Regions from separate parts of the Pantoea allii genome, predicted to be linked through region 1. Evidence: predicted binding sites of a transcription regulator. Region 1 holds the regulator's gene; each other region holds the start of a gene.

Region 1 (4,647 bases):
TGCTCAGCGCAAACTGCACGCATGGCCTGACACTCTACCGATTGATCTTAAACAGCTCAGCGCGCTGCGCCGCCTGCGAGACTTTGACGACGCGATCACCGCCCGCGCACATGGCTTTGCCGATGCCACGGATTATTATCGCCGCGCCAGCGCCATGCCGCTGCTTCGCTCGGTGGCAAAACCGTTGCTGATCATCCATGCGAAAGACGACCCGTTTATGAGTGATGAGGTGATCCCGCAGAATGACCAATTATCTGCCACTATTACCTATCAGCTGACGCGCCATGGCGGTCATGTTGGCTTTGTTGGTGGCACCTTGCGCCAGCCTCAGTTGTGGCTGGAACAGCGCGTGCCACAGTGGATTTCCCCTTATCTGGATAGCTAACCCTGTGATGATTCCCTGGCAACAGGTTTCCCCCGAAACCCTCGAAAATTTAATTGAAGCCTTTGTCCTGCGCGAAGGCACCGACTACGGTGAACAGGAGCTCAGCCTGACGGAAAAAGTCGCCGATGTGCGACGTCAGCTGCAGCAGGGTGAGGTGGTACTGGTCTGGTCTGAGCTTCACGAATCGGTAAACATCATGCGCAAAAGCGAGTTTCGCGGCTGATGCACAGAATGAAAAATCGTGCTAACAATGCTCATCGCCCGACTTCACAGGGAGTTTTACTATGTCTGCACGCCATCCGATCATTGCGGTAACGGGTTCCAGTGGCGCGGGAACCACCACCACCAGCCTGGCATTCCGTAAAATTTTTCAGCAACTCAATTTGCACGCTGCCGAGCTGGAAGGTGACAGCTTTCACCGTTTTACCCGGCCAGAAATGGATATGGCGATTCGTAAAGCACGCGATCTGGGTCGCCACATCAGCTATTTTGGCCCGGAAGCGAATGACTTTGGCCTGCTGGAACAAACCTTTATTGAATACGGTGAGCACGGCAAAGGCCAGTCACGGAAATACCTGCACACCTACGACGAAGCCGTGCCCTGGAATCAGGTGCCGGGCACCTTTACGCCGTGGCAGCCGCTGCCCCCGGATACGGACGTGCTTTTTTATGAAGGACTGCACGGCGGGGTGATGACGGCTCAGCATAACGTCGCTGAAAAGGTGGATTTACTGGTCGGCGTGGTGCCGATTGTCAACCTGGAGTGGATTCAGAAGCTGGTCCGCGATACCGGTGAACGCGGCCATTCCCGTGAGGCCGTCATGGATTCGGTTGTGCGCTCAATGGAAGATTACATCAACTTCATAACGCCACAATTCTCACGCACCCATATCAACTTTCAGCGCGTCCCTACCGTGGATACCTCCAACCCGTTTGCGGCCCGCACCATTCCTTCGCTGGATGAGAGTTTTGTCGTCATTCACTTTCAGTGTCTGGAAGATATTGATTTCCCTTATCTGCTGGCCATGCTGCAGGGATCGTTCATTTCCAATATCAATACGCTGGTGGTACCGGGCGGAAAAATGGGGCTGGCGATGGAGTTGATTATGGCGCCGTTGGTGAAACGGCTCATGGAAGGCAAACGCATTGAATAAAATCAGAGGCCGCGCGGGCCTCTGAGAGATCACAGCTCGATAACCTCGTAGCTGTGGGTGATCGCGACCCCTTTGCCTAACATAATGGCAACCGAGCAATATTTTTCCGCCGACAGGTCGACCGCACGCGCCACGGCTTTATCTGAAAGTGCTTTTCCACTCACGATAAAATGCAGGTTGATACGGGTAAAGATGCGAGGGGCTTCTTCCCGACGCTCTGATTCGAGTTTTACTTCGCAATCAGCCACATCGTTGCGGCCTTTTTGCAAAATTGAAACCACATCGATTGCGCTGCAACCACCGGCCGCCATCAGCACCATTTCCATAGGACTGGGCGCTTTATCACCGGAATTACCATCCATTAAGACCTGATGGCCGGATGATGATTCGCCGAGGAATGTTAACCCTTCAACCCATTTGACTCTTGCCTGCATAATTTCGCCCCCAGAATACCCTGTTTTTGCGCCAGAGTACGCTTTTGCCTGGTAAACAGCAATCCAGAGAAATCAGCCTCATTGCTGAAGCGAGACAACACAAGACAGTCGGCGAAAGCTGTGCTACAAACAGTGCTGAAAATATTTTTTCGTCATCCGAAGATGAAGCCGGGAAGAATTATGCGCTCTGCGCCGAATGCAGCCCGAATAATTTCCTGAATGGAAACACGCTTAACGCTTTCATCGCCTGGCAGGGAAACAGAGCCCTGTATTTTGGGCACGATTACAATAGAGGATAATAGCGAATGGTTCTCGGCAAACCGCAAACAGACCCTACACTTGAATGGTTCCTGTCCCATTGCCATATTCACAAGTATCCATCCAAAAGTACGCTGATTCATCAAGGTGAAAAAGCCGAAACGCTTTACTACATCGTGAAAGGTTCCGTCGCGGTACTGATTAAGGATGAAGAAGGCAAGGAGATGATTCTTTCTTACCTGAATCAAGGCGATTTTATTGGTGAGCTTGGCCTGTTTGAAGAAGGTCAGGAACGCAGCGCCTGGGTACGTGCGAAAACGGCGTGCGAAGTAGCAGAAATTTCCTACAAGAAATTCCGTCAGCTCATCCAGGTTAACCCGGATATTCTGATGCGTCTTTCTTCACAGATGGCGCGCCGTCTTCAGGTGACGTCAGAAAAAGTGGGAAATCTCGCGTTCCTGGATGTCACCGGACGCATTGCACAGACGTTGCTTAACCTGGCTAAACAGCCTGACGCCATGACGCATCCTGACGGCATGCAAATTAAAATTACTCGTCAGGAAATTGGCCAAATCGTTGGTTGTTCACGTGAAACCGTGGGCCGTATCTTGAAGATGCTGGAAGATCAGAATCTGATCTCCGCACACGGCAAAACCATCGTTGTTTACGGCACCCGCTAAGCCTTATTATTCACGGCGTGATGGCAACATTATGCCGTGAATATCTTGTGTTGAGCCCATGTGGCGAAGAATAATTTATCACCCCGAAGTTAACTATGCGCTGCGCCAGACTCTGGTGTTGTGCCTTCCGGTCGCGCTCGGCTGGCTGTTTGGCGATCTGCAAAAAGGGTTGCTGTTCTCATTAGTTCCCGCCTGCTGCAATATTGCTGGCCTGGATACACCGCACAAACGTTTCTTTAAGCGCCTGATTATTGGCGGCAGCCTGTTTGCCTTTGGCAGTTTGCTGATGCAGTGGCTACTGCTCAAAGACGTCCCTCTGCCGTTGATTCTGTTTGCGATGCCGTTACTCCTTGGCGTCACAGGTGAAATCAGCCCGCTGCACGCCCGACTGCTGCCCGGTACGCTGATTGCCGCGATTTTTACCATCAGCCTGATTGGCCGTATGCCCATTTACGTGCCTCCGCTGCTCTATATCGGCGGTACGCTCTGGTACGGATTATTCAACTGGTTTTGGTTCTGGCTGTGGAAAGAGCAGCCGATGCGCGAAAGCCTGAGTTTAATCTACCGTGAGCTGGCAAATTACTGTGACGCAAAGTACAGCTTGCTGACGCAGCTTACCGATCCTGAAAAAGCCCTGCCGCCCCTGCTGGTGCGTCAGCAAAAAGCGGTCGACCTGATTAACACCTGCTACCAACAGATGCATATGTTGTCCGCAAGCCGCGATCACAGCCATAAACGTCTGACCCGGGCATTTCAGGTGGCGCTGGATTTACAGGAACATATCTCCGTCAGCCTGCATCAGCCGGAAGAAGTCCAGAAGCTGGTGGAACAAAGCCATGCGGAAGCCGTTATCCGCTGGAATGCCAGGACGATTTCAGCCCGACTGCGCGAGCTGGCCGACGATATTCTGTATCACCAACTCTCCAGCCGTTTTGATATGGACAAACAGCTGGGTGCGCTGGAAAAAATCGCCCGCCAGCATCCGGACAATCCGGTGGGTAACTTCTGCCTCTATCATTTCAGCCGCATCGCCCGGGTACTTCGTACCCAAAAGCCGCTTTATCAACGTGACCTGATGGCCGATCGCCAGCGTCGTTTGCCGCTGCTGCCCGCGCTGCGAAGCTATCTGTCGTTGCGTTCTTCCGCGCTGCGCACCGCCGGTCGTTTTGCCGTCATGCTGATGCTGGGCAGCGCCCTGGCGGTGTTTTTCTCCATTCCAAAGCCCTACTGGATTTTGATGACAATCATGTTTGTCAGCCAGAGCAACTACAGTGCAACCCGGGTTCGTATCCAGCACCGGGCCCTGGGCACCTTTGCCGGGTTGGTCATTGCGGCAGCCTCGCTGCGCCTGGATGTGCCAGAGCCGCTGGTGTTGAGCATCATGCTGGCCATTACCTTTATCAGCTATCGCTTTACCCGACAGTTTTACGGCTGGTCGATGGTAGGATTTACGGTCACGGCCGTTTATACGCTGCAACTGCTCTCCCTTAACGGGGCACAGTTTTTATTGCCCCGCCTGCTGGATACGCTGATGGGTTGCCTGATCGCCTTTGGTGGCATGTTATGGCTGTGGCCGCAGTGGCAGAGCGCGCTGTTGCGTCAGAATGCGCATGATGCACTGGAGGCCTGTCAGGACGCACTGCGGATGTTACTCGGCCCGGAGCAGTCTCCAGATAAGCTGGCTTACCAGCGGATTAAGGTCAACCAGGCCCATAACGCGGTGTTTAATTCCCTGA
Region 2 (4,647 bases), 2.0 Mb from region 1:
CCACGGATGTGGCGGTTCTGCCGCACATCGCGCCGGATACGTCGCCGGGTACGCTGGTGCTGCGCTCCGAGCTGTTTACCACGCTGGCGGCGGGCCCGGCATATGACCATGCCTTACGGCCCGTCTTTGCGGTGTTACGCCATTTTGCCGCTAGCGGCGAGTGGCGCGACGTTCAGGGCGTCTGGCAACTCAGGCTGCAGCTGCCGTCAGACAAGACACTGCTCAGCGCGGCTCTGGCGCAGCTTCTGCAACGCCTGAGCCAGCCAGCCAGGGCATCCTCACCACACATACCGGGCATTGCGATACGCGAACTGCTGCGGCAACTGCCTTACCAACTGGCTACCTCTGTGGAGCCTGCAGGCTGGCGTGCCGCCCTGTTGGGCGGTGATGCTGACCAGCTGCGGATCGTGGCGCAGCAACTCAGTGTGCTTAAGGTGAATTCCCCGACGCGTCCGGCTCGCGCATCGGTTGCCGGTGAAACCTGTATCCCCCAGGCGACGGATGACAGTGCTGTTTTGCTGTTTATTCCCCTGGACGACGGGCAGCAACTGGCAGCGCTTCGTGCTCTGGCGCTGATCTGTGAGCCGCGTTTTTACCAGCGCTATCGCGTTGAGCAGCCGGTAGGTTATGTGGTCAGCTGCCGCTACCATCGCAGTGTGGACACCGATGGCCTTCTTTTTGCCTTACAGTCGCCGGATTGTCCGGCATCAACATTGATTCAGTTCTGTGAAGCCTTCCTGCATGACATGACGCCTGGCGTTGCACAATGTGATATCAACCCGATCAAAACTCAGCTCATGGGGATGAAAGAAGACCCCGAGGTGGCAGCCCTGCGTCAGGCGAACGGCCTGACCAACCTTGAGCCTGAAAAGGTCGCCTCACTGACTCAGGAAGCGGTGCAACAGCTGCATCAACGATTGTTAACCTGCCGACACCGCTGGCGCATTCTCTACACTAAAGGTAAGAATTAAAATAATCACTCAGTGATATTGCTGAATAAATTTGATTGTTTACGCCAAATCTCTTCACTTTTTATTCGCGTTTATATGCCCCAAACTCAGATGGACGCCATAAAATAAGGAATAGAAAGTGAAGAATGTAAAACGTTTAACTCTGCCACTGCTCGCGGCTGCTGCGCTGTATGTCCCTGCCTCTCAGGCAGAAGCCATGCATTATCAACTCGACCCACAGCATACGTCTGTAGTGATGAGCTGGGAGCACTTCGGCTTTTCGCATCCTACCGCTGATATTCCAGATGCTACAGGTTCCCTGGTGTTTGACAGCAGCAAACCTGAGCAGTCGCGTGTCGACGTTACCCTGCCGGTAAGTAAAATTGACAGCCATGTCGCTGCCCTGACCAAAGAATTCAAAGGTGCGGACTATTTCGACGTTGCGAAATACCCCAGCGCCACCTTCCGCAGCACTAAAGTCATCGCTAAAGGCGATAACAAGTTTGATGTAGAAGGGAACCTCACCCTGAAAGGTATTACCAAACCTGTCACACTGCACGCCACGCTGAACAAGCAGGGCGAGCATCCGATGGTGAAGAAGCAGGCGATTGGTTTTGATGCCACCGGCACCATCAAACGTTCAGACTTCAAACTGGACAAGTACGTGCCCGCGGTCAGTGATGACGTGAAACTGACGCTCTCTACCGAAGCATACGCGAAGTAATTCTGCGTTTGCGTTCTCAGCCCGGCACTCAGGTGCCGGGTTTTTTTTTGCCTGGCCTGGCTACGGGCAACCCGGCAAACAGGCAGCGTCTGCATTCAGCGTTGTCAGGCCCTGAACGAGTCGGCGGCACCGAAACCGCCTCAAAAAGCGCCAGCATTGTCTGAAAAAAAAGCACTTCATCACGCTATTTTCGGCGGCTGAAAAAGCCTGAGCCCGTCCCGCGTAAAATTAATCCTCTGCCGTACCTAAAAAAATGAGGCGAAAATCACAAATTTGCATCGTGATTTTATCGACGCCTGCGCGATATAACGTTGACAGAAAAGCGAGGGGGATCGTCATATTTAACTTGTTGTTTTAAAAGGATAAGCTCACAACCCACCTTTGCGATTAAAATGTGATTTCTTTCACATAAATAAGCCATTTGTACGCGCTGTCAATACATCACCTAAATAAATTCCTCTCATTTTTGTGATCTTAATTGCAAATATCAGTCTGTTATCCCGAAACAATAGCTTCAGACGCATTAAGCCAGAAGGAAGTCAGGATGAGAATCGGAATGGTAATTAGCGGCGGCGACGTAACCGGCATTAATAATTTCATTTTCCAGGTGGGCAGAATGACCCAGGCGGAAATGGTGTTATTTAATGGCGGCATTCCTGGACTGCTGGATAATGTCTGTCAGGAAATATCGCAGCGTGATTTACTGGATTTTTCCATCACGTCCATTCCGGTGATGCAGTCGGGCAGAACTGCGCGAAAATTAATTCGCAGCGAATATGAAACCATTGCCCGGCAGTTAAAAACATTACGCATTGATGTATTAATTCTGGCTGGCGGTGACGGGTCGCTGCAATTTTTGCACACGCTGAGTGAATTTGGCGTCAACTGTTTTGGCATCGGAATGACCATTGATAACGATGTCTACGGCAGTGATTATACCGTGGGTTTTTCCACCGCCTGTGAGCAGGTTTTAAAAGAGGTGGCAAAGCTGAGAAACACCGGTCGGGCCTTAACCGGACGTGTGTTTATGGTAGAACTGCTCGGCGGTTATTGTGGTGAGCTGACGCTACAGTCCGCCATAAAATCCAATGCCGATTTTGCGCTGATCCCGGAATGCCAGATTCCCACTAGCGTGCTGGCAGAACGCATCACTCAGCGGCTCAGCGAACAGAACAGCGTGGTAATCCTCTGTTCAGAAGGTTACACACGAGAATATTCACCGGGATTTCAGGGCGCGATTGATACATTAATCAAGCAACTTGAACCGCTGATCGGCGTGCGTATTCGCAAAACGATCGTCGGCTATGGACTGCGTAATGGCGACCCCACCTGTGAGGAGATTTATCAGGGCACCATTATGGCAAGTGAAGTCGTCCGTTGTATTCAATCCGGGATGCGTAATAAAGCCGTCATTATTAATGGCAGCAATAAGCCTATTCCGATTGACTTAATAAGCATGAAAAAACGCCTGGTCGATACAGAAGGGCACCATTATAAACTCGCTAAACAACTGCATATATTGTGAGGAGAAAACATGCTGAAAATTTTATGTGTCTGTGGTTGCGGTCTGGGATCAAGTTTCGCTATCGAAATGAGTGCGAAATCAGTTTTAAAAAAACTGGAGATTGAAGCCGATATCGATCACACCACGATTTCAGAAGCTAACGCATTTAAATCCGACATGATTTTAACGCAAAAAGCCTTTGCGGATGTCTTAAATGCCGACGCCACACCAGAGCAAATTAAACGCGTAATTATATTAAATAAACTCACCGATAAAGCTGAAATTGAGCAAAAGATCGTGGCTTTCTTAAAAGAACGTAATGTGAAGGTTGCTAATCATGAATAGTGTAATCAATTTTCTGGTTAAAGACTTATTGGGGCAGGCGTCTATTCTGATCGCGTTTATTGCGCTAATCGGACTGGTCCTGCAAAAAAAATCGGCCGGGAAGGTCGTGGAAGGGACCTTTAAAACCCTTCTGGGCTTCTTGATCATGATGGCGGGCATCAACATTATTGTGGGTGCGCTTACCTTCCTTAACAGCATTTTTACCCACGGTTTCGGCATGCAGGGCTACATCACCGACGTGGCCGCGATTGCCGGGCTGGCAAACCGTGAGCTGGGCTCGGAAGTGGCCATGACGCTACTGGTGATCTTTATCGTCAATATCATCATTGCGCGCCTGACACCGTTTAAATACATCTTCCTCACCGGCCAGGCGCTGTTGTGGATGGCAACCATCGGGGCCGTGATCGGCTACAAAGCCGGTCTGACCGGATTACCGTTAATTCTGACCGGCGGTATTTTCGGCGGCATCATGGCGGTGGTGATGCCGGCACTGGCACAGCCGGTGGTGCGTCGTATCACGGACTCGGATGACGTCGCGCTCGGCCACTTCTGCACTATCGGTTATCTGCTCACGGCGGCGGTGGCGAAAGTCGTCGGCCGAGGCTCACGCTCAACGGAAGACTTAAAGCTCCCCGATAACTTTAAGTTTTTGCAGGACACCTATCTGTCGATGGCGGTGGTCATGGTGCCGATGTACCTGATTCCCGCTGTGGCGGCAGGTCCAGCCTTTATCGCCCAGTACAGCAGTGGTACCAACTACCTGATGTATGCCTTTATGCAGTCTATCCAGTTTGTGGCGGGCGTCTTTGTTTTATACAGCGGCGTGAGACTGCTGCTGAATGAACTGGTCCCGGCCTTCCGCGGCATTGCGATGCGACTGGTGCCGGATGCCAAACCTGCACTCGACTGCCCGGTCATGTTCCCTTATGCGCCTAACGCGGTCATCGTCGGCTTTCTTGCGACCACGCTCGGCTCTGTTGTGGGCATGCTGGTCTTCCCAATGTTTGGTCTGGCGATGATTCTGCCCGGCTTGCTGACCAACTTTTTTGCCGGCGGTACAGCAGGCGTATTTGGTAACGCACTGGGTGGACGGCGCGGGGCGATGATTGGTGGATTCGTCCACG
Region 3 (4,647 bases), 1.1 Mb from region 1:
ATGGCCTGCGGCACGGCATCGTCCACAATGCCCAGCTTTTTCGCCTGTTTTGCTCGCAGATTTTTACCGGTAAGAATGAGCGGTAGCGCTTTCTGTACGCCGATTAAGCGAGGCAGACGCTGGGTACCGCCCGAGCCCGGCAGTAATCCCAACTGTACCTCCGGCAGGCCGATGCGGGTTTTATCATCCAGCGAGCAGATGCGCGTGTTACAGGCCAGCGCCAGCTCAAGACCACCGCCCAGGCAGGCACCGTGGATCGCTGCCACCACCGGAAAAGGTAAGGCTGCGATAGCGGCCATCACCTCCTGTCCTTGTCTCGCCAGCGCTTCCGCCTCATGGGCGTTTCGACAACGATCGATCATGCTGATATCGGCACCTGCAACAAAGTTGTCAGGCTTGCCGGAAATCAGCACCAGCCCCAGCAACTGCGGGTTCTTGCGCGCCTGCGCGATGATCGCCGCAATCTGTGCCGCAAACTCCGCCTTTAATGTATTCATCTTTTCATCTGGCACATCAATGGTGATCACGCCAACGTGATCGTCCCGCATCTGTAATGTGAAAGCGCTCTGTTCCATTATTCGGCCTCCAGAACCATTGCTGCACCTAAACCCCCGGCGGCACAGGCCGTGACTAAACCCAGCCCTCCGCCCCGGCGGCGTAATTCATTTAACGTCTGGGTGATCATGCGCGCACCGGTGGCGGCAAAGGGATGCCCAAAGGCGATCGATCCGCCCGAGACGTTAAAGCGCGCCTCGTCGACCTCGCCCAGCGCATGCGGACGGTTTAACACGTCCCGGGCAAAGCGTTCATCACGGAACATTTTTAAATTGCTTAACGTCTGCGCCGCGAACGCCTCGTGCATATCTATCAGGGTTAAATCACTTAGCGTGATTCCGGCGCGATCCAGCGCTAAAGGGGAAGCATAGGCCGGCCCTAGCAGCATGTCCTGCCAGACGTCGATAGCGGTAAACGCATAGCTGCGTAAGTAGCCCAGCGGCTGTAACCCGAGCTCTTTTGCCCGGCCTTCACGCATCAAAATGACTGCCGCCGCACCGTCGGTAAGCGGCGTGCTGTTTGCCGCGGTGACAGTACCGTGCTGGCGGTCAAACGCCGGACGCAGTCGGGCATAGTCGGCGGCTTTCGCATCCATGCGCACATTATTATCCTGTTCAATGGGCGTTTTCCACGGGGGTACAAAAGCGGCCATCACTTCCTGATTCAGCACGCCTGACTGCCAGGCCTGGGCTGCACGCTGATGCGATCGCAAGGCCAGCGCGTCCTGCTCTTCCCGGCTAATGCCATGCGTTTTCGCCATCTGTTCTGCGGTATCACCCATGCGTAATCCTGTGGAATATTCCGCGACCGCAGGCGGCACCGGTAACAGATCTCGGGGCCGCAACCGCCGCAGAATATGTAACTTCTGCGAAAAGCTGCGCGCTTTATTCATGTCCACCAGCGCACGCGCCAGCGTTTTACTCACCCCGACAGGCAACACCGAGGAGGAGTCAGCCCCGCCCGCAATGCCCACAGAAATGGTACCGGCCAGTAAGCTTTCGGTGACGTTTGCCACCGCCTGAAAGCTGGTGGCGCAGGCCCGGCTGACGCTGTAGGCGTCGGTATTCACACTCAGGCCACTGCTCAGCACAATCTCACGCGCAATATTCGGTGCTTCCGGCATCTGCACCACCTGCCCGAAGACCAGTTGTTCGATGATGTCGACCGGAAGCTCACTGCGGGCCATGATTTCGCTTATCACCATGCGGCCCAGCTCGACCGCTGGGATGCCATGAAAACCCGTAGCCTGGCGAAGGAAAGGTGTACGTAATCCGTGGGTTATGGCGATGCGCTCGCCATTACGCGTCAGCAGTGACTGCGCTTTGCTCATTGTTTTCACCTGTACATCGTGACCGAGGCATCATTGCCGAAAGAGGTCTGACCTGATCCACAGTGTTAACCACAAGCCGGGGCGCCGCCAACATCAGGAGGAGAAAAGTGAGATGAGAAACACGAAAATGAAAAACGCCGCACAGAAGCGGCGTCTAAAGCCTTAACGTAAACCCAGTTGAAAAATCAGGGTTTCAGCCTGACAGCTAAAGGTGAAATCGATATTAAGCTGCACGCCGTCGGCCTCTTCCACCATGCTGGCTTGGATAACGCAGGGTTCGGACTCGACCTGCCGCGCTTTTTCAGTCAGGCGGGCCAGTTTACTTTCCGCCTCGGCACGCCGGGCAAACCATTCTGACCAGCTGGCCGTACAGTCCGAATTATCCATCACCGTACCGACATCGACACAACAGCACGCGGCCGTTTCTGTCGAGCTACATTTTTTTAAAGCATCAGTCATGGGTCTCTCCTGACAACACATCATAAGGTGGGTAATTTTCTGCTAAAAATTTTACGCCTTCGTTTTTCAGGCTGCCAGACACACCGCGCTAAGTGACGAATATCACAATAAAATTTGATATGGATCAGTTTTAATCCTGCCTCTCTTGCCGTTTTATCCTGAGAAGTGTTAAGCAGATCGAATTTTCATCGATCAAATTGGAAATATTTTAAAAACAATATTGCAACATGTGTACAGGTCGGACCTATACTCTCCGCACTGGTCTGATATGTACGTTTGACATCAGTCCATACAATCCGCCGTTCCTTGTTACGCGACGTCACAACGTTAAATAATAATTCACATGAGGTTGTGGTCATGAACCATAAAAACCTGTTCGCAAAGTCAGCCGTGGCAGCTGCAGTAGCGCTAATTTCCTCTAACGTATACGCAGCCGGATTTCAGTTAAATGAATTTTCTTCCATTGGTTTAGGTCGCGCTTATTCTGGCGAAGGCGCAATGGGTGATACGGCGGCCTCAGCCAGTCGTAACCCGGCAACCATGGCGCTCATGGATCGTCCTGAGTTTTCTATCGGTGCGGTTTATATTGATCCTCAGGTCGATATCAGTGGGCAAAGTCCATCGGGACGCAGTCTGGATGCGAAAAACATCGCCCCCAATCAGTGGATCCCTAACCTGCATTACGTCCAGCCGATTAACGATCAATGGTGGGTTGGCGCATCCGCGACCTCAAACTACGGCCTGGCGACAGAATTTAATGATGGCTATACCGCGGGGGGATTCGGCGGTAAAACCGACCTGATGACCGCTAACCTGAACCTCAGCACCGCTTATCGTCTGAATGAGCATTTCAGCTTCGGTGTGGGCTTTGACGCTGTTTATGCCAAAGCAAAAATTGAGCGTTATGCTGGCGAATCCTTCTCTGCACTCGGCATTCCGGCTGATACGCAGATTGCCCGCCTGAAAGGTGACAAATGGGGCTACGGCTGGAACGCCGGTATTTTGTATGAAGTGGATGAAAATAACCGTTTCGGTTTCACCTACCGCTCTGAAGTGAAAGTCGATTTCGATGGGGATTACAAAAGTAATCTGCCCGCCGCTATCAATGCCTTTAATCTTCCCGGTGCACCTTTTGGCACAAGCGGTAATACCATTCCGGGGTCACTAACCCTGAACCTGCCAGAAATGTGGGAAGTTTCAGGCTGGCATAAAGTGGCACCGCAGTGGGCCGTGCACTATAGCCTGGCTTATACCAGCTGGAGCCAGTTCCAGGAGCTGAAAGCGACGGGCTCAAACGGCCAGACGCTGTTTTACAAAGATGAGGGGTTCCATGATGCCTACCGCATCGCACTGGGTACCACCTATCAGTACGACAAAAACTGGACCTTCCGCAGCGGTATCGCCTTTGATGACAGCCCGGTTCCGGCAGATAAACGTTCTATCTCTATCCCGGATCAGGACCGTTTGTGGCTGAGCGCCGGTGCCTCTTATGCGTTTAACGACGCTGCATCGGTAGACGTCGGCGTGTCTTACATGCACGGTCAGAAAGTCACCGTACAGGAAGGCAACTATACCTTTAACTCCAGCGGTAAAGCCTGGCTGTATGGCGCGAGCTTTAACTACAAGTTCTGATGCGCTAAACGCATAAAAAAAGCGACACTGCGTGTCGCTTTTTTATTGTCCAACAGTCATCAACGTTATCAGGACGACAGCGTAACAGCCTTACATCATCCTGAGGCCGCCCTTTGCACAGGCGGCTTTTCACTGGACTTGGCTTACTGAGAATCAATATCTTTCAGATCGCCCTGAATCGCCGCAGCGTTAGGATTATCTTCTGGCTTCAACTTGCCGCCGCGCGCCAGGAAGTCATAGCGCTGGAAATAGGCGCTACGCACAAAGGCGTAAGGATCGCGTTGCTGTTTCAGGATGGCATCCGAGTCCAGCAGTTGCGCGCGTGATTCAATGCCTTCCAGTGTCCATTTACCAATCGACATGGGCCAGGTCAACCAGCCAAGCACAGGATAAAGCGTATCGACGTAGTCACCGCCGTCCTGACGCACCGTGAAGCTCCCATAGCCAGGTAACTGCACATAAGGACCGTAACCCACACCATAATGACCCAGCGTAGTACCAAAACGCTGCGATCCCTGACGTGCCAGTTCCGGATTGGCTTTACCGGCGACATCGATGAAACCGCCCAGCCCCAGCACCGTATTCAGGAAGAAGCGCGTAAAGTGGATACCCGCGTTACGCGGATCGCCGACCAGGATAGCATTCACCATACTGGCTGGCTCGCCAAGGTT
Region 4 (4,647 bases), 1.4 Mb from region 1:
GCAAACGGTAAAATCCGTGATGTCCTGATGGAACGTTGCTTTGTCGATAACAGATGGCCCTTTGCCATCGCTATTCCATCCGCCCTCAACCTGATAAGCCGAGGTCGACGCGCCCCAGAGAAAGCCTTCTGGAAACGCGGTCACTGTCGAATGTTGCATAACACCTCCTTTTTAGCGTGCGGCTAACTCCCGGCGCAGTTGAATAATTTCTTCCGCCAGCTCGCGGCAGAGCATCGCGTTCATCAGATGATCCTGGGCATGTACCATAATCAGGTTGACCGGGATCTTTCCGCTGCCCTCATCGGCACCGATAAGCTGCGTCTGCGTCTGGTGCGCCGCCTTTGCCGCCGCAGTCGCGGCGCTGAGCAGGCTGTCTGCCTGCTCCCAGTTTTGCAGGCGGGCCGCGCGCAAGGCTTCCATTGAGCAGGATCGCGCTTCGCCCGCCTGGATAATCAGTTCGATGACCGTGCTTTCATCAATTTCCATGCATTACTCCTTTACCGGTTGCGCTGCGGCCAGTTCCTGCTGCAGCAATTGACGCTCGTACATTTTGAAAAACGGGTAGTAAATCAATGTGGCAATCGTCACCAGCAGGGCAATCAACACGATGACGCGCCAGTCCCAGCCGGTTGACCAGGCTGCCCCAATCGGTGCTGGCGTCGTCCAGGGTGCCAGCGAGATCACATGATTGATCAGATTGGTTTTCGTGGCGGTCCAGGCAATGACGGCATTGACTAGCGGGGCAAGAACGAAGGGAATAAACAGAATGGGGTTCATCACCACGGGCGAGCCAAAAATAACCGGTTCGTTGATGTTGAACATGCTGGGCACGATGCTGAGCTTACCAATTGAGCGCAGATGGGCAGACTGACTCCGCAAATAGAGCAGCACCAGCCCCATCGTGGAACCGGAGCCACCAATCACGATAAAAAATTGCCAAAAGGGTTCGATAAACACATGGCTGACAGGCTCGCCTGCGTTCAGCGCCTGCTGATTCAACCCAAGGTTGGTCAACCAGAATGCCTGTAAAATGCCACCGACAATCACGGCGCCGTGAATACCGGCGAACCACAGCAGATGACACAGCAACACCGCGATCAATACGGCGGGCAGAGAATCTGAGGCAGAAATAATCGGGGAAAAGATCGCCATAATGGCCTGCGGCAGCAGCATACCAAACTGTGCCTGTACCCACAGGCTGAGCGGAAACAGGGTAATAAAAATGGTGATAATCGGGATCAGCAGATCAAACGACTGACGGATTTTCGGCGGTACCTGTTCGGGTAATTTGAAGCCGATATTGTGTTTCTGCAGAAAATGCATTAGCTCCGTAGCAAATAACGCCACCAGGATGGCGGTAAAAATCCCCTCACCGCCCAGCGAACCTACCGGCAGCGTTTTGCCCGTTTGCGGCGCAGCCACGACCAGAAACGCCATCAGCGACAGGCTGGCGGCCATAAAGCCGTTCATTTTGTAGCTGTTCGCCAGGTTGTAGGCGATAGCACTGGCAATATAGAGCGCCATAATGCCCATCGTCATGTTGTAAGGCATCATGATTTGTTCTTCATGCGCCTTCACCATGCCGAGCCACCACTGTGCGAACACCCAGCTACTGTCTGCCGAAAAAGGCGGATGGGCAAACAGCAGCATAAATGAACCGACAATCAGGAACGGCATTGAGGCAATAAAACCATCACGGATGGCGATGACGTGGCGCTGGCTGGAGAGGCGGCCAGCCAGCGGACTAATACGATTTTCGATGACACCGAATAAAGATTCGCTCAAGCGACTCATCCCGTCACTCCTTGCTCAGGCAAAAGAGAATAACCCTGCATAAAGTGAATGCAGGTTTGCGCTATATTTTTCAGTTCTTTAGCGATCAGCCAGGAATAAGCTTGAGCGCGGCACTTAATATCTTTTCGCCATTCATCATTCCGTAATCCATGCTGTTAATCACCGCGACGGATTTACTGTACTGCTGAGCAATCGGCTCGAAATCGGCCAGCTTGTATTTAATTTGCGGCCCCAACAGGCAGCAGTCATAGTCGGCAATTGCCTCGCTAAACTCTTCAATTCCTACTGCTTTTATCTCTACATCCATTCCCTGCTCTTTCGCAGCTTTTTCCATTTTTTGCACCACCATACTGGTGGACATTCCGGCGGCACAGCACAGTAAAATTTTGGGCATGGTTCATTCCTCCGTGTGATGAATAATTAACGAATACACAGGGGAAAGATTTTCTGCAACCGGTTTCAGATTTGCATGTCAGAAGTGTGAGAAATATCAAAACGCGTTGCTTTAAAGGATTACCGCCAAAATAGTCAACATGTATGAAAATTTACCGATTTTAAAATTCGTTATGGCAGGAATGGAAAGTCGCCCTTGTAGCTGGTCAGAAATGCAGCGCGAACGATGCGTTGCCCATTGCAGCGATGGGTAAGATTTCACTGCTGTACGCGTCCGGAAGGCGTATAATCGCTCAGAGCAATCCGATACCGCCCAGCGTGATGATTGTCCCTTCCGGCAATTAGCTATACTGGTTTTATAAAAAGGAACATTCACCCCTCTCGTGACGTGCGCGACGGGAGAAGGAGTCGGTTATGTTAATTGGTTTTGTATTGTTGGTAAGCGCCTGTGGACATGATGCCTGTGAAGCGTTGCCGGTATCAGAGCGCATTTACCCAACGAAAACCGCCTGCGAAGTGATGGCAAACCGCATCCACAAGGTCCGTCCTAACGTGGTACTGATGTGTGGTGAAGTGCATCGTTCAGATAACTGAACAGGTCAAGGACACAAAAATGCACATACAACATTGCAAGGTTGCAGGTTAGCGTTCAAAATATAAGCTGTTTTACACCAACATAGTTGTGAATCCCATGAAAACTACTCGTCCCCGCCGTCCAACTGGGCGTTGGGTTTATTACATTTTGTATGAAGGCATTATCTGGCCCTGCCCGGTACGCTGGGAATGGGAAGGCGCTTATGGCGGCTGGCTCCCGTTCTACTATTCACCTACCTTTGAATTTCTGGCGGGCGATCCCGGTAAGGCTTATCGGATTGCACGCAGCGACGTGCGGGCTAAGCGCGCAGAAGAGATTTACGCCTGACGTTTAAGACGCGTTCCAGGGTAACCAGGAAGCGGTAACCAGCAAACAGAGTAACGCCCGCAGTAACACCACCATCAGCAGTACGCCAGGCTTATGGCGAAAAAGCTACGACCTCATGCTCATATCATCGCCGCCTGACGGATTAGCACGCGTGCGCCACAGATTTCCAGCAAGACCAGCCGCATTTTCCGTGTGTGTTTGCCGAAACGCGTTTGTCATCTCCGCGTCCTTCTGCACAACGCAAAGATGCGCCCGAAGGCGCATCTGGGTACGGCAAGATTCGCGTCAGCATCACGTAAAAGTGATGCCGGTCCGCAATCAGTTGTTCAGGGTGTAATCCAGCGTAATTTCAGCATTCAACACCTGAGAAACCGGGCAGCCCGCTTTGGCTTTGTTGATAATCTCATCAAAGGTATCGTTATCAATGCCTGGCAGAGAAACGGTGCTGGTTAAGGCGATTTTGGTGATCGCAAAGCCTTCACCTTTTTTATCCAGCGACACATCTGCGCTGGTATCAATGCTTTCCGCTTTATGACCGGCATTGCCCAACATTAGCGACAGTGCCATAGAGAAACAGGCCGCATGTGCCGCACCAATCAGCTCTTCCGGGTTAGTGCCTTTTTGCCCTTCAAAACGGGTATTAAAGCCGTAGGGCTGCTGGTTCAGTACACCACTTTCGGTGCTGACTGTGCCTTTGCCTTTGATGTCGCCTTCCCAATGCGCCGAACCTTTCTTATGAATGGTCATGTCATTCCTCCTGTTGGTAAAGAAGGTAAGTATAGACAACACCTCTGATTTCGCCGCAGGCAACTATGCCGGGCGCAGGTTTGCTTCCTGCAAGAGGGCATTTGCCTGCACCAGCGAATGCTGTGTGATATCGGCAATGCGCTTCGCGCCGGTTAAGGTCATCGCGACTTTCATCTCTTTTTCAATCAACGTCAGTAAATGCTCAACGCCGCGCTGTCCATGTGTTGCCAGCGCATAGATAAAGGCGCGCCCCAGCAGGACGCTGTCTGCGCCCAGCGCAATCATACGCACCACATCCAGTCCGTTACGAATGCCGCTATCAGCAAGGATCGTGATATCGCCTTTGACCGCATCCGCTATCGCAGGTAAGGCACGGGCCGAGGACAGGACGCCGTCCAGCTGGCGACCGCCATGGTTAGAAACCACGATACCGTCAGCACCAAAGCGCACCGCGTCACGGGCATCCTCAGGGTCCAGAATGCCTTTGATCACCATCGGGCCATCCCAGAAATCGCGAATCCACTCCAGATCCTTCCAGGAAATGGAAGGATCAAAATTATTGGCCAGCCAGCCGATATAGTCTTCCAGCCCGGTAGGCTTGCCGAGATAGGTTGAGATATTCCCCAGATCGTGCGGCCTTCCCTGTAACCCCACATCCAGCGCCCACCTGGGATGCGTGATGGCCTGCCAGTAGCGCCGCAGCGCCGCATTTTCCCCGCTCATGCCTGAATGCGCATCGCGATAACGCGCGCCCGGCGTAGGCATATCCACAGTAAACACCAGCGTAGAGC

What was found. The regulator CRP, encoded in region 1, controls carbon source genes, mostly activating them, when cyclic AMP is high. The targets are predictions, from matches to a motif close to ATGTGANNNNNNTCACAT.
Region 2: the regulator CRP is predicted to act here: its motif matches at 2,067-2,084, upstream of QNH99_RS11680 (6-phosphofructokinase).
Region 3: the regulator CRP is predicted to act here: its motif matches at 2,435-2,452, upstream of QNH99_RS07375 (YfcZ/YiiS family protein).
Region 4: the regulator CRP is predicted to act here: its motif matches at 2,273-2,290, upstream of QNH99_RS16960 (PTS sugar transporter subunit IIB).

What each region holds. Positions count from the first base shown of each region.
Region 1 is NZ_CP125958.1:441,839-446,485, reverse strand. Features, by position in the region: gene QNH99_RS02040 (hydrolase) at 1-385, shown strand, start outside; gene QNH99_RS02035 (YheU family protein) at 390-608, shown strand; gene QNH99_RS02030 (phosphoribulokinase) at 670-1,539, shown strand; gene QNH99_RS02025 (OsmC family protein) at 1,569-1,973, opposite strand; gene crp (cAMP-activated global transcriptional regulator CRP) at 2,279-2,911, shown strand; gene QNH99_RS02015 (YccS/YhfK family putative transporter) at 2,970-4,647, shown strand, end outside.
Region 2 is NZ_CP125958.1:2,477,401-2,482,047, reverse strand. Features, by position in the region: gene pqqF (pyrroloquinoline quinone biosynthesis protein PqqF) at 1-971, shown strand, start outside; gene QNH99_RS11685 (YceI family protein) at 1,090-1,674, shown strand; gene QNH99_RS11680 (6-phosphofructokinase) at 2,219-3,199, shown strand; gene QNH99_RS11675 (PTS sugar transporter subunit IIB) at 3,209-3,523, shown strand; gene QNH99_RS11670 (PTS sugar transporter subunit IIC) at 3,516-4,647, shown strand, end outside.
Region 3 is NZ_CP125958.1:1,503,917-1,508,563, reverse strand. Features, by position in the region: gene fadJ (fatty acid oxidation complex subunit alpha FadJ) at 1-575, opposite strand, end outside; gene fadI (acetyl-CoA C-acyltransferase FadI) at 575-1,885, opposite strand; gene QNH99_RS07375 (YfcZ/YiiS family protein) at 2,048-2,344, opposite strand; gene fadL (long-chain fatty acid transporter FadL) at 2,702-3,976, shown strand; gene mlaA (phospholipid-binding lipoprotein MlaA) at 4,120-4,647, opposite strand, start outside.
Region 4 is NZ_CP125958.1:3,562,104-3,566,750, forward strand. Features, by position in the region: gene QNH99_RS16945 (glycoside hydrolase family 1 protein) at 1-159, opposite strand, end outside; gene QNH99_RS16950 (PTS lactose/cellobiose transporter subunit IIA) at 172-486, opposite strand; gene QNH99_RS16955 (PTS sugar transporter subunit IIC) at 490-1,794, opposite strand; gene QNH99_RS16960 (PTS sugar transporter subunit IIB) at 1,880-2,188, opposite strand; gene QNH99_RS16965 (hypothetical protein) at 2,602-2,781, shown strand; gene QNH99_RS16970 (hypothetical protein) at 2,879-3,109, shown strand; gene QNH99_RS16975 (OsmC family protein) at 3,428-3,856, opposite strand; gene lldD (FMN-dependent L-lactate dehydrogenase LldD) at 3,920-4,647, opposite strand, start outside.